Regions from separate parts of the Sphingomonas sp. RB1R13 genome, predicted to be linked through region 1. Evidence: predicted binding sites of a transcription regulator. Region 1 holds the regulator's gene; the other holds the start of a gene.

What was found. Region 1 encodes LexA, which represses DNA repair genes until DNA is damaged. Its sites were predicted from a motif close to GTTCCNCNCTTGTTCT; they were not measured.
Region 2: U1700_RS04045 (ImuA family protein) is a predicted target of LexA. The motif match lies at 1,886-1,901, and genes of this name have one in related genera.

What each region holds. Positions count from the first base shown of each region.
Region 1 covers NZ_JAXOJM010000002.1:560,257-567,072, forward strand. The annotation lists gene U1700_RS08920 (SurA N-terminal domain-containing protein) at 1-1,943, shown strand, start outside; gene U1700_RS08925 (anthranilate synthase component II) at 1,927-2,529, shown strand; gene lexA (transcriptional repressor LexA) at 2,595-3,248, shown strand; gene U1700_RS08935 (VOC family protein) at 3,251-3,607, shown strand; gene U1700_RS08940 (ComEC/Rec2 family competence protein) at 3,615-5,675, opposite strand; gene gltX (glutamate--tRNA ligase) at 5,749-6,816, shown strand, end outside.
Region 2 covers NZ_JAXOJM010000001.1:850,564-857,379, reverse strand. The annotation lists gene serS (serine--tRNA ligase) at 1-1,042, shown strand, start outside; gene U1700_RS04050 (alpha/beta fold hydrolase) at 1,039-1,767, shown strand; gene U1700_RS04045 (ImuA family protein) at 1,960-2,724, shown strand; gene U1700_RS04040 (Y-family DNA polymerase) at 2,633-4,288, shown strand; gene U1700_RS04035 (error-prone DNA polymerase) at 4,352-6,816, shown strand, end outside.

The sequences.
Region 1 (6,816 bases):
ACAGTTTCCGCCGCCTGTCCAAGTCCAAGATCGGCACCGGCATATTGGTGCTCGTCCTCCTGCTCATCCTCGGCAGCTTCGCGATGGGCGACATCAACTCGATCAAGGGCGCGAATTTCGGGCTCGGATCGACCACGCTCGCGAAGGCCGGCGACGAGGAAGTCAGCGATCGCGACATCACCGAGGCGATGGACCGCGCGCTCAACCAGCTGCGCCAGCAGAACCCGGCTGCGACCTATGCCGACCTCGCCCCGCAATTTAATCAGATCATCGATTCGATCATCCAGGCGCGCTCGTTGAGTGCCTTTGCCAGGGACAATGGATTTGTCCTGTCGCAGCGGCTGGTCGGGGCTGCGATTGCCCAGATCCCCGCCACGCGCGGGCTTGACGGAAAATTCTCCGATGCCTCCTATCGCCAGTTCCTGGGCCAGCAGCGACTGACCGACGAAGGCCTGCGCCGCGTGCTGGGCCAGCAGATCATCCAGCAGATGTTCCTTGCCCCCGCCGCCGCCAACGCCCGCCTCACGGTCGGGCTCGCCGCGCCTTACGCGTCGATGCTGCTGGAGGAACGCGAGGGCGAACTGGCGATCATTCCGGTCAGCGCCTTCACCGCCGGCCTTGCCCCGACCGACGCCCAGCTTTCCGCTTATTACGCCACTAGCAAGGCGCGCTATACCGTGCCCGAGCAGCGCAGCCTGCGGATCGCCCGCTTCGGCCAGGCACAGGCCGTTGCCACGCCACCCTCGGCGCAGGAAATCGCGACCTATTATACCGCGCACCAGGCCGATTATGGCGCCAGCGAGACTCGCGTCCTGAGCCAGGCCGTTGTCGCCGATGCCGCCGCCGCCAATGCACTTGCCGGTCGCGCCAGGACCAGCCCCTTCGCCGCTGCAGCCCAACCCGCCGGGCTCAGCAACGCAGACGTCTCGGTCGGCCCCCAGACGCTCGCCCAGTTCACCGAGCTGGCCGGCGCCAAGGTTGCCAGCGCGGTGTTTAATGCCACGGCCAAGCCGGGGGCAATCGTCGGCCCGATCAAGTCCGATCTCGGCTACCACATCGTCCGCATCGAGAGCATCAAGGCGAGCGCGGGCAAGAGCCTGGCCGCCGCCACGCCCGAAATCATCGCGAAGCTATCCGTCGACAAGCGCAAGGATGCCCTCAGCGACCTGGTTGACCGGATCCAGACCGAGATTGAGGATGGCGGCAGTTTTGCGGATGTCATCGCGCGCAACAAGCTGGCGGTGGTCGAAACCCCGCTCATCACCGAACAGGGCAAGCAGCTCGGCAACCCTGCCTTCACCCTTCCACCCGAGCTTGGCGGGGCGCTCAAGTCGGGCTTCGAACTGACCGCAAACGACAAGCCGGTGGTTGAAACGCTGCCCGCCGACGCTGGATTTGCGCTGGTCTCGGTCGGCCAGACCGTTGCTTCTGCGCCCGCGCCGCTGGCCCAGATCCGCGCCCGCGTCGCGGCCGACTGGACTACCCAGCAGGGCCTGGCGCGCGCCAAGCTTGCCGCCGAGGCGATCGCGGCCAAGGTCGCCGGTGGCCAGAGCTTCGCCCAAGCAATCGCCGCCGCCGGGGTCAAGCTGCCTCCCGCCTCGCCGATCCACGCCCGCCGTGCCCAGCTTCAGCAGGCCCCGCCGCAAATCCTTCCGCCGCTCAAGATGCTGTTTAGCCTCGCCCAGGGCCGCAGCCGGATGGTCGCGATGCCTGACGCCAATGCCTTTGCTGTCATCCGCGCGGTCAAGGTCATCCCCGGCAATGCGCTCAACCAGCCCGCGCTGATCGCGCAGGTCCAGGGCCAGTTCCAGGAAGGCGCGTCGCAGGAACTGGCTGACCAGTTCCTCAAAGCGGTCCAGGCCAAGGTCGGGGTGGTACGCAACGAGGGCGCGATTGCGGCGACCCGCCAGCGGCTCGTCAACCCGGGTGCGGCCGCGCAATAAGCGCATGTCCGCCCGGCTGTTGATGGTCGACTATGACGACAGCTTTACCTTTATGCTGGTCGACCTGCTGCGCGTCGCCGGGGCGCAGGTCAGGGTCGTGCGTGCAAGCGAGATCAGCGTCGGCGACGCAATGGCCGACGATGTCGACGGCATCATCTTGTCCCCAGGTCCAGGCCATCCGCGGGACGCGCCGACCGCCATCGCCATCGCTGCCGCCTGCATCAGCGCCGGGCGTCCGCTGCTCGGCATATGCCTCGGCCACCAGGCGATCGCCCTAAGCGGTGGCGGAACGATCCGCCGGGTTCGCCCGGTTCATGGCATGAGCAACGCGGTCAATCACCACGGCGCGGGATTGTTTGCGGGACTTCCAGCGCGGTTCAATGCCACGCGCTACCACAGCCTGGCGGTCGATATTCTGCCCCGCGAATTTACTGCAAACGCGTGGAGCGACGATGGCACGATCATGGGCTTCAGCCATCATACGGCGCCAATACACGGGCTTCAGTTCCACCCCGAAAGCATTGCCAGCGAATATGGTCCGGCGCTCGTCGGGGCGTTTGTCGGCGTGGCTGAAAAGGGCGCTTGACGCGGTCGGCGACGTTGCCTACACGTTCCGTATCTGTTCTTACTGGAACCTTAGAGGACGCGCCCATGCTCACCGCCAAGCAGCATGAACTTCTCAGCTTCATCAATCATCGCCTGGGCGAGACCGGGATCAGCCCGAGCTTCGACGAGATGCGCGAGGCACTTGAGCTAAAGTCGAAGTCGGGAGTTCACCGGCTGATTTCGGCGCTCGAGGAACGGCAATTCATCCGTCGGTTGCCTAATCGTGCGCGCGCGCTCGAAATTTTGAAGATGCCCGATCTCGCGGTCGCGAAGCCCGCGCCGATCGTTGCGCCAACGCGGATCCGCGCAGCGGCGAATGACCTTATCGAAATTCCAATGCACGGCCGGATTGCGGCGGGAACGCCGATCGAGGCCTTGCAGGGTACCGAAGCGTTCGCAGTGCCCGCCGCACTGCTCGGGCCGGGCGAACATTATGCGCTCGAAGTGTCAGGCGATTCGATGGTCGAGGAAGGCATACTCGACGGCGACTATGCGCTCATCCGAAAGGTTGACACGGCGCGCGAGGGGGAGATTGTCGTGGCCCTGATCGATGCCGCCGAGGCAACGCTCAAGACATTCCGCCGTGAAGGCCAGATGATCCGCCTCGATCCGGCCAATCGACATTATCAAGCCCAGCGTTATCGTCCCGAGCAGGTCCAGATCCAGGGCCGGCTGGCGGGCCTGATCCGGCGCTACTGAGGATGGGCGACGAACCGGCGGGAATTCGCATCGATTATGTCGAGCTGCCCAGCCTGACGGCGCATGAACTGACCCGCGCCTTCTACACCAAGGCGTTCGGTTGGCGCTTTGCCGATTACGGCCCCGACTATTCGGCGACCGAAGGCGGCACGGTCGATGTCGGGCTCAACGGCCAGCATGACGACGCGCTGTCGGCACCGCTTCCGGTGGTTCGGGTCGAGGATCTCGACAAGGCGTTCGACGCCGTGGCGGATTCAGGCGGAATCATTGCCCGACCGATCTTTGCTTTTCCGGGCGGGCGGCGATTTCACTTCATCGATCCGTCGGGCAATGAGCTCGCGGTGTGGAGCACGCGCTAGGCTCTCGCTAGCGAACCCCCGACCATGGATGCTGCCCGACGCGGTCAGCGACGCTCTCGACCTGTGGTTCCGCGCCAAGGACAAGCGACAGGCCACCGCTCTGGCCAAGCGAATCTCGGTCCAGCTTGAGCCAGCGCGGGGTGCAGCCGCGCGGCAGGCGGCGCTCGGCGACAACGATGTCGGCGCGGGCACAGGCGGCAACTGTATCGGCCCAAGGTGCAAGATAGGCCGAGCGGAAGGCGAGGATGTCGAATCGGCGGCCGTCTCGCTCGATCGAAAAGGCGCAGGCGTCGTCATTGCAGCGTGACGAACGATCGTCCTCGATCCAGCCCGTCTCTCCGTCGAAGCCGGCACTTTCGGCGAACAGGCTGCGGGTAAAATCACCAGCACGTTCGCGCAGCATCTGCGGCGCGCCGTCGGGACCGATGACCGCGACATGGCGACCGTCGCCGCTGACCAGCAAGTCGGGCGTCGCGACGCTGATCGCGGCCAGGGCACCGGCGGCCAGCGGCGCAAGCCCCCATGCCCGTACCCTGCCCCGCCACAGGCAACACCAAAGTCCGCCCAGCACCATCGCCACGAACGCTGCGGTCGGCATTGTCGGCAGCATCGCGACCGCACCAGGCAATCCCGCGACACGGTGCGCGATCCACAGCAGGGCATCGAGCGACCAGCCCGTCGCGACCCACAACGGGTGCCCAAGCCCGACCGCGTCAAGCGCTAGCGCTGCGGCCTCGAGCGGCATCGACACAAAAGTTGTCAGCGGGATCGCCACGAGATTGGCGATCACCCCGTAGAATCCGGCGCGATGAAAATGATACAGAGCGAACGGCATAAGCGCGAATTCGACCGCCAGCCCGGACAGCAGCAATGACGATATCCGCCGCCCGAGACGCTGGAGCGGATGCTCCTCCCGCGCCGCGAGGAAGCGTTTGACCGGGCTGAACTCGTGGAGCGCGATGATCGTCGCCACCGACGCGAAGCTCATCTGGAAACTCGGCCCCACGACCGCCTCGGGGACGAACAGCATGACGATCACGGCGCCGGTCGCAACCAGGCGCAGGCTCATCGCTTCTCTCCCCAGCGCCATCCCCGCGAGGACGAGCAACGCCGCTACGCAGCTGCGAACCGTCGGGACCTGCGCACCCGTCAGCAGCGTGTAGCCGATCCCGGCTGCGGCCGCGGCCGCGGCGGATACCAGCATCAGGTTGAACCGAAGTGCCAGCACTTCGCTCAGCGCGAGCAGGCGCAGCGACAGGAACATCGTCGCCGCGACCACTGCGGCGATGTGCAGCCCGCTGACCGACAGGAGATGGGCAAGCCCCGAGCGGCGCATGGCGTCAGCGTCGAGCTTGGAGATGGCGTTCTGATTGCCGGTGGCAAAAGCAGTGGCTACGCTTCCCGAGGGGCCCGGGAGCGAGGCCTGGATATGCGCGTCGAGCCGGCTGCGTAGCCCATCGAGCCCCGAAAGCGGCGCCGAACGGGTTACGACGACCTCCCCAAGCGACTTGCCGACCGCGCCGAGCCCGTTGAACCAGGCGTCGCGGGCGAAATCGTGCCCCCCGGGGAGGGCCATCGGTGGCGGGGGCGCGAGGCGCGCGCGAAGCTGCACCGTGACGCCGCTGTTGAGGCCGGACGGCGCTTGGTCGAGGTCGAGGGTCACGCGGACCAGAGGTGGCAATTTGGCGTCTGCCGGGGCGAGTGTAAGGCGCAGCTTGCCGTCGGCGACGCGCGGCTCAACCTTGGTCACGGTCGCGGCAAAACTGGCGATGACCGGGCGATCGATGCGCGGCGCGGCGACCGTCGCCGAGCGCGTCCACGCCAACCCGACGCCGAGTGCAATCAGCGCGCCGAGCCAGGCCAGCACCATCCCGCTACGGCCGGGTACAACCAGTAACCCGGCGAGCAGCGCGGCAGCGGCGATGCACAGCAAGGCTTCCCACTGGATTGGGCCAGCCAGCCAGAACCACAGCCCAACGCCGAGTCCCAGCGCGACCGCCGCCCACAATGGCAGCTGGTTGCGCTGGCGCTCGAGGAACAGCTCCAGCCCGCCATGGACGCGCGCCATTTGCCCGCGGATGTGCAACGCTGCCAGTGGCAGCGGGGAACCTGCTATGCTACGGGCGCTCGCCCACTCCATGATGCCCCCAAGACAAAGGATCGGCCGCTTGACCGCAAGGCCAGTAGTTACACGGTTCGCGCCATCGCCAACCGGTTTTCTTCATATCGGCGGCGCCCGCACTGCCTTGTTCAACTGGCTGTTCGCGCGGCACCATGGCGGGCGCTACCTGCTCAGAATCGAAGACACTGACCGCGCTCGATCGACCCAGCCAGCGATCAACGCGATCATCGACGGGCTCGACTGGCTCGAGATCGGCGGCGACGAGCCTCCGGTGTTCCAGTTCGACCGCGCCGGACGTCATGCCGATGTAGCCGAGGAATTGCTCGCCAAGGGGCAGGCCTATCGCTGCTATCTGACGTCCGAAGAACTCGCCGAACGGCGCGCGACGGCACAGGCCGAAAAGCGCCCGTTCCGCTTGGTAAGCGAGTGGCGCGAGCGCGACGCCCCCGCCGATGGCCGCCCGTTCGTGGTGCGGATCAAGGCGCCGACCGATGGCGAGACAGTAATCGAGGACCTCGTTCAGGGCCGGGTGACCGTTGCCAACGCCGAGCTCGACGACATGGTCCTGCTGCGCTCTGACGGGTCGCCGACCTACATGTTGGCAGTGGTGGTCGACGATTCCGACATGGCGGTGAGTCACGTGATCCGCGGTGATGACCATTTGAACAATGCCTTTAGGCAGTTAACGATCGTTCGCGCGATGGGATGGGAGGAACCCGCCTATGCCCACATTCCGCTTATCCACGGACCCGATGGCGCCAAGCTGTCGAAGCGGCACGGCGCGCTGGGGGTCGATGCCTATCGCGACGAGCTGGGGATACTGCCGGAGGCGCTCGTCAATTATCTGCTGCGGCTTGGGTGGGGTCATGGCGACGACGAAATCTTCACCCGCGATCAGGCAGTGGAGTGGTTCGACCTCGATCATGTCGGCAAGGGCCCGGCGCGGATGGACTGGAAAAAGCTGGAAAGCGTCAACGGCCACTACATCCGCCACGCCGACGACCGTCGCCTCGCCGAGTTGGTTGCACCAGCCCTCGGAACTGACGCAGCGGGGCGCGAACGGCTCGTCGCCGCCATGCCCGAGCTC
Region 2 (6,816 bases), on a different contig from region 1:
CAAGGAAGCGGGCGCGCGGGCGAGTGCGATCGAGGAAGGGATTGGGGCAAAGGAGGCCGCGCTTCGGGGCATGATGCTGCGGCTGCCCGGGATCCCGTGGGAGGGGGCGCCGGTCGGGCCTGACGAGGACAGCAATGTCGTCATTCGAACCGAGGGAGTGCTGCCGACGTTCGACTTCGAACCGCTCGATCATGTCGCGCTGATCGAGCAGAATGATTGGGCCGAGCTGGCGCGGATTGTCCAGGTGTCGGGATCGCGGATGTATTGCCTCAAGGGGCGATTGGCGCTGCTCGAGACGATGCTGATGGGCTGGACGTTGCAGCAGGTCGCGGCAGCGGGGTTCACGCCGATCACCGTGCCGTCGCTGGCCAAATATTCGGCGTTCGTGGGGACGGGGCATTTCCCGGGGCATGAGGACGAGGCTTATGCCGTTCCGGCCGATGACCTGTACCTGGCGGGGACGGGGGAGATTGCGCTGACGTCGCTGCATTCGGGCGAGATACTGGATGGGGCGTCGCTGCCGATCGCCTATGCCGGGCTGTCGCCCTGTTTCCGGCGCGAGGCGGGGAGCGCGGGGCGCGATGTGCGCGGGCTGCTGCGGGTCCACCAGTTCCTGAAGGTCGAAGCCTATGTCATTTGCGAGAATGACGAAGCGGTGTCCGCGGCATGGCACGCCAAATTGCTGGGGCTGGCCGAGCATTTGCTGCGCGAATTGGAGATCCCCTATCAGGTGGTCGAGACATCGACCGGGGACATGGGGCTGGGCAAGTATCGGATGAACGACATCGAAAGCTGGGTGCCGAGCCTGGGCAAGTATCGCGAGACGCACAGTTGCTCGACGCTGCACGAGTGGCAGGCGCGGCGGGCGAATCTGCGGTATCGGGATGCCGAGGGGAAGGTGCGGTTTGCGCACACGCTCAACAATACCGCGCTGGCGAGCCCGCGCATTTTGGTGCCGCTGCTGGAAAATCACCAGATGGCCGATGGGCGGGTGCGGTTGCCCAAAGCGCTGCAGGCGATGATGGGGTCGGAGTTTCTTTGAGCGACGGGGCCGACGAGACAAACCCGCTTGATCCCGACGATCGGGCCCCCTCGGGCTGGCTGCGGTTCGGGGAGATTGCGTGGCATTTGCCGCGGCTGGTGGCGGGGCTTGGGCCGCTCGGGCCGAGGGGTCCGGAGCATGGGCCGCCGGCGCTGGTGCTGCCCGGGTTCCTGGCCGACGACCGCACGACGATGGAGCTTCGCCGGGCGCTGTCGCGGGGCGGGTGGCGGACCTATCCGTGGGAGCTGGGGACCAACAAGGGGGCGAAGGCCGACACGCTCGACAAGCTCGGGCGGCGGCTCGATGCGGTCCATGATCCGCGCAAGGTGCTGCTGGTCGGGTGGAGCCTGGGCGGGCTGTTCGCGCGCGAACTGGCGCGGACCCATCCCGACAAGGTGCGTGGCGTGGTGACGCTGGGGTCGCCGTTCTCGGGGGATTTGCGGACCAATACCAATGTCCGGCGGCTGTATGAATGGGTCGCGGGGCATCCGGTCGACCAGCCGCCCTTCCCCCGGATCACCGACAAGCCGCCGGTGCCGACGCTGGCTTTGTGGTCGCGGCGTGACGGGATCGTGTCGGTGCGATCGGCGCGGGGCCTTGCGGGGGAGGCGGACAAGGCGGTCGAGATCGACACCAGCCACATGGGGTTCGCGGTGTCGCGCCCGGTGCTCGAGCGGGTGGTGAAGGAGATTGCGGTGTTTCTGGAGGAGGTCGAGGGGAAGTAGCGACGGATGCGGGGACGTTTCCCGTTTCGCTTCGCTCGCGCTCCATCCCCTCCATTCCCCGAACAGGTTCGGGGAGGATTTTTAGGCCGTTGACTCCCTCCCCCTGACTCGCGGTACAAGAACAAAAGTAGAACATAGCGATGCGAGTCGATGGCGGCAGGATTTTCCCTGGTCGCTGGCGAAGGCAGTCTCATGCCGTCCGTGGGGACCACGGGCGGGGGGCGGAGCTTTGCGCCGGTTGGCGATGCGCCTCCTGATCGGGGGCAATGGAGCCTGCTGTCCGCGCTCCCCCGGCCCGAGGTTGCGACCCTGTCCGAGCTGTTCGTTGGCGGCGCTCGTAATGGCGGCGCGCGCGATGGCGGGGCGACGGGGTTCCTGCTGGCGCAACTGGGCCGGGCGCTGGCGGGGCGCGGGGGGCCGTTGCTGTGGGTGCAGGAGCGGATGGCGATCGTCGAGGGGGGACGGATCTATCCCCCGGGGATCAATGTCGCGGCGCTGATCCATGTCGAGGCGAAGGATGCGCGCGCGGCGCTGTGGGCGATGGAGGAGGGCTTACGATGTGCAGCGTTGGGCGGCGTGATCGGCGAGCTGTGGGGGGACCCGCGCGCGCTCGATTTCACCGCGTCCCGGCGGCTGGCGGTGGCGGCCGAGCGATCGGGGGTGCCGGCGTGGCTGGTGCGATTGGGGGGCAGTGCGAATTTGAGCGGGGCGCGGATGCGGTGGCGCGTGGGAAGCGCGCCGTCGGGGGAGAATGTGCTCGACCCAAGGGCGCCGGGGGCGGCGGCGTGGGACGCCGAGCTGTTCCGCGCGCGGGGAGTGGCGCCGGGGCGATGGGTGGTTAGCGATGAGCGCGGAGAAGCAAAAGGTGGAGCGGAGAATCCTGTCGGTATGGCTGCCGCGGCTGGCGATCGAGCGGTGGATGAAGGGCGCGAACAATGGGGGCGAAAGTGCGCCTGAGGTGGCGGTGGCGTTAGTGATCGAGGGGCCGCATGGGCAGATCATCTCGGCGGTGACCGATGCGGCGCGCGCGGGCGGGGCCAGGATCGGTGCGCGGCTGACCGATGCGCGCGCGCTGGAGCCGGGGCTGGTCGCGGTGGCGGCGGACGTGGCGGGGGATGCCGCATTGCTGGTGCGGCTGGCGCGCTGGGCGGGGCGCTGGTCGCCGCTGGTCGAGGTCGACGGGGCGGACGGAATCCGGATGGACGTGTCGGGGGTGGCGCATTTGTTCGGGGGCGAGGCGGGGCTGGTGGCGGATGTCGAGGGACGGTTTGCGAAGGCCGGGGTGACGGCGAGGTGCGCGGTGGCGGGGACGGCGGGGGCGGCGTGGGCGCTGGCGCGATATGCCTCTCCCGTGGGAGACGAAGGGGCCCGATCGACGCAGTCGAGTGGGAGGGTGAGGTCGGCGCGTCATCCTCACCCTTCCGCAGCCGTTGGCTGCTCCCTCCCTCTCCCAAGGGAGAGGGAAAGATTGTTTCCGCTGCCGGTGGCGGCGCTCAGACTTTCGGCGGCGGCTAACCATACGCTTAATCGGCTTGGATTGAAGACGATCGGGGCGCTGGTCGGGGTGCCGCGGCGGAGCCTGGCGCGGCGGTTTCGGGAGGCGGACAATCCGCTCGATGCGCTCGACCGGCTGATGGGGCGGACGCCCGAGCCGCTGACCGGGCTGGCCGACGAACCGCCGCCGCGCGCCGTGCTGCGGCTGGCCGAGCCGGTGGCCGACCCGGGGATATTGGCGAGCGCCTTGGCGCGGCTGGCGGATCCGCTGGCCGAGCAGCTGGCGGCGCGGCGGCTGGGGGCGCGGCGCGTGGCGCTGGTGGCGTGGCGGGTCGATGGCGAGGTGCGCGAGGTCGAGGCCGAGACATCGCTGCCGACGCGCGAGGCGGGGCACATTGTGCGGCTGCTGGCGGAAAAGGTGGCGGTGATCGACCCGGGCTATGGAATCGATGCGTTCGCGCTCGAGGCGCGGTGGTGCGAGCCGCTGGCGGCGGGGCAGGACGCGCTGATCGGCGAGCCGCCACGCGAGCTGGAACTGGCGCGGCTGATCGACCGGCTGGTGGTGCGGCTGGGCGCGATGCGGGTGCGGCGGCCGGCGGCGCGCGAGAGCCATGTGCCCGAGCGGGCGAGCGAGTGGGTGAGCGGGATTGATTCGTCATTGCGAGCGAAGCGAAGCAACCCAGCGGACCAAGGCCTGGATTGCTTCGCTTCGCTCGCAATGACGGGAGGGAGGAATGGCCCTGCGCGGCTGCTCGACCATCCTGAAGCGATCGGGGTGGTGTATGCGACGCCCGAGGGGGTGCCGCGGCGGTTTACGTGGCGGCGCGGCGTGCATGACATCGCGCGGGTCGAGGGGCCCGAGCGGATCGCGCCCGAGTGGTGGCGCGAGCCCCGGGGCACGCGGCTGCGCGATTATTACCGGGTCGAGGATGGTGCGGGGCGGCGATACTGGATCTTCCGCGAAGGGGTGATCGGCGACGGGCGCGGGGGCGCGCCGATGTGGTTTATGCACGGGTTGTTCGGGTGATGCGGCAATCGGACAGGGCGATCAGTGCCTGAATATACGGGCTTTGCGCGGCGCAAGCTGGTGATGGACGATGACGCGCCGCTGCCGGTCATCGCGCGGGCGGACTATGTCGAGCTGGGGGTGACGACGCCGTTTTCGTTCCTGCGCGGGGCGTCGGATGCGATCGAGCTGGTGCTGACGGCGCTCGACCTGGGGATGGATTCGCTGGGGGTGGCCGATCGCAACACGCTGGCGGGGGTGGTGCGGCTGCACAGCGCGGCCAAGGGAGCGGGATTGCGCCCGCTGATCGGGTGCCGGGTGGAGCCGGTGGATGCGCCGGCGCTGCTGGCTTACCCGCGGGATCGCGAGGCCTATGGGCGACTGTCGCGGATGTTGTCGCTCGGCAAGATGCGCAGCGCCAAGGCCGAGTGCGACCTGCTGCTGAGCGAGGTCGCGATGCACTCGGAAGGGATCGCGTTCATTGCGCTTCCGGGGGAGGATTTGCCCGCGTTCGAGGCGGCACTCCCGGCGATGGTCGCGGCGCTGCCGGGGCTGCGGCATGTCGCGGGGGTGAATCATTATCGGGGGGACGACCTCGCGCGGATCGAGCGCATCGACCGGATGGCGCGGGCCAATGGCTGCACGCTGCTGGCGACCAATGACGTTCATTATCACGCCCCCGAGCGGCGGCCGCTGCAGGATGTGATGAGCTGCATCCGCGAGAAGGTGACGCTGGCGGGGGCGGGCTATGTGCTTGAGGCCAATGCCGAGCGGCACCTGAAATCGCCCGCCGAGATGGCGCGGCTGTTTGCGCGCTGGCCACATGCGATTGCAGCGACGCGCGCGTTTGCCGATGCGCTGGATTTTAGCCTGGACGAATTGAAATATGAATATCCGCGCGAGAGCGTGCCCGAGGGGCGGACCCCGCAGGAGCAGCTGATATTGCTGACCTGGGCGGGGGCCGGGCGGCACTGGCCGGAAGGAGTGCCGGACAAGGTGGCGGGGCAGTTGCGCCACGAGCTGGCGCTGATCGAGAAGCTGGATTTCGCGCGCTATTTTTTGACGGTGCACGATATCGTCGCCTTCGCGCGGAGCCTGGATCCGCCGATCCTGTGCCAGGGGCGCGGGTCGGCGGCGAACAGCGCGGTGTGTTACTGCCTAGGGGTGACCGCGGTCGATCCGTCGACCAATTCATTGCTGTTCGAGCGGTTCATTTCGGAGGAGCGCAAGGAGCCGCCCGACATCGACGTCGACTTCGAGCATGAGCGGCGCGAGGAAGTGATCCAGCATATCTATCAGAAATATGGGCGGGATCGGGCGGGGATTGCGGCGACGGTGATCCATTACCGCCCGCGATCGGCAATCCGCGAAGTGGGCAAGGTGATGGGCCTGTCGGACGATGTGACCGCGGCGATCGCGGCGACTCACTGGGGCAGCATGGAGGCCGATATCGCCGAGGAGCGGGTCGGCGAGGCAGGGCTGGATTTCGCCGATCCGCACTTGCGGCGGGTGATCGCGCTGGCGAGCCAGCTGATCGGGATGCCGCGTCATTTGTCGCAGCATGTCGGCGGCTTCATCCTGACCGAGCGACCGCTGATCGAGACCGTGCCGGTCGGCAATGGGGCGATGGACGAGCGGACGTTCATCGAGTGGGACAAGGACGATATCGAGGAACTGGGGATCCTCAAGATCGACGTGCTGGCGCTGGGGATGCTGACCTGTGTGCGCAAGGCGTTCGATCTGATCGAGGCGCATCATGGGACAAGCTGGGAGCTGGCGACGGTGCCGCGCGAGGAGCCGGGGGTCTATGACATGCTGTGCAAGGGGGATTCGCTCGGCGTGTTCCAGGTCGAGAGCCGGGCGCAGATGAACATGCTGCCGAGGCTCCGCCCGCGCTGTTTCTATGATCTGGTGATCGAAGTAGCGATCGTCCGGCCGGGGCCGATCCAGGGGGATATGGTCCATCCGTTCCTGAAGCGGCGGCAGGGGCGCGAGCCGGTGACTTTCCCGTGCCCGGCGCCCGAGCATGGCGAGTGGGACGAGCTGGAAAAGATCCTCGGGCGGACGCTGGGCGTGCCGATCTTCCAGGAGCAGGCGATGAAGATCGCGCTCGATGCGGCCAAGTTCAGCCCGGCCGAGGCGAACCAGTTGCGGAAAGCGATGGCGACATTCCGGTCGCGCGGGACGATCGAATTGCTGCAGGGCAAGATGGTCGGGCGGATGGTCGAGCGGGGTTATGATCCCGATTTCGCCCAGCGCTGCTTCGACCAGATCAAGGGGTTTGGCGAATATGGCTTTCCCGAAAGCCACGCGGCGAGTTTCGCGCACCTGGTCTATGTGTCGAGTTGGCTGAAGTGGAAATATCCGGCGGTGTTCGCATGTGCGCTGCTCAACTCGCAGCCGATGGGATTTTATGCCCCGGCGCAGATCGTGCGCGATGCCAGGGAGCATGGGGTCGAGGTGCGCGCGGTCGATGTGAACCACAGCGAGTGGGATTCGACGCTTGAGGGGGGCGCCCTCCGCCTTGGCCTCAGGATGATCGACGGGAT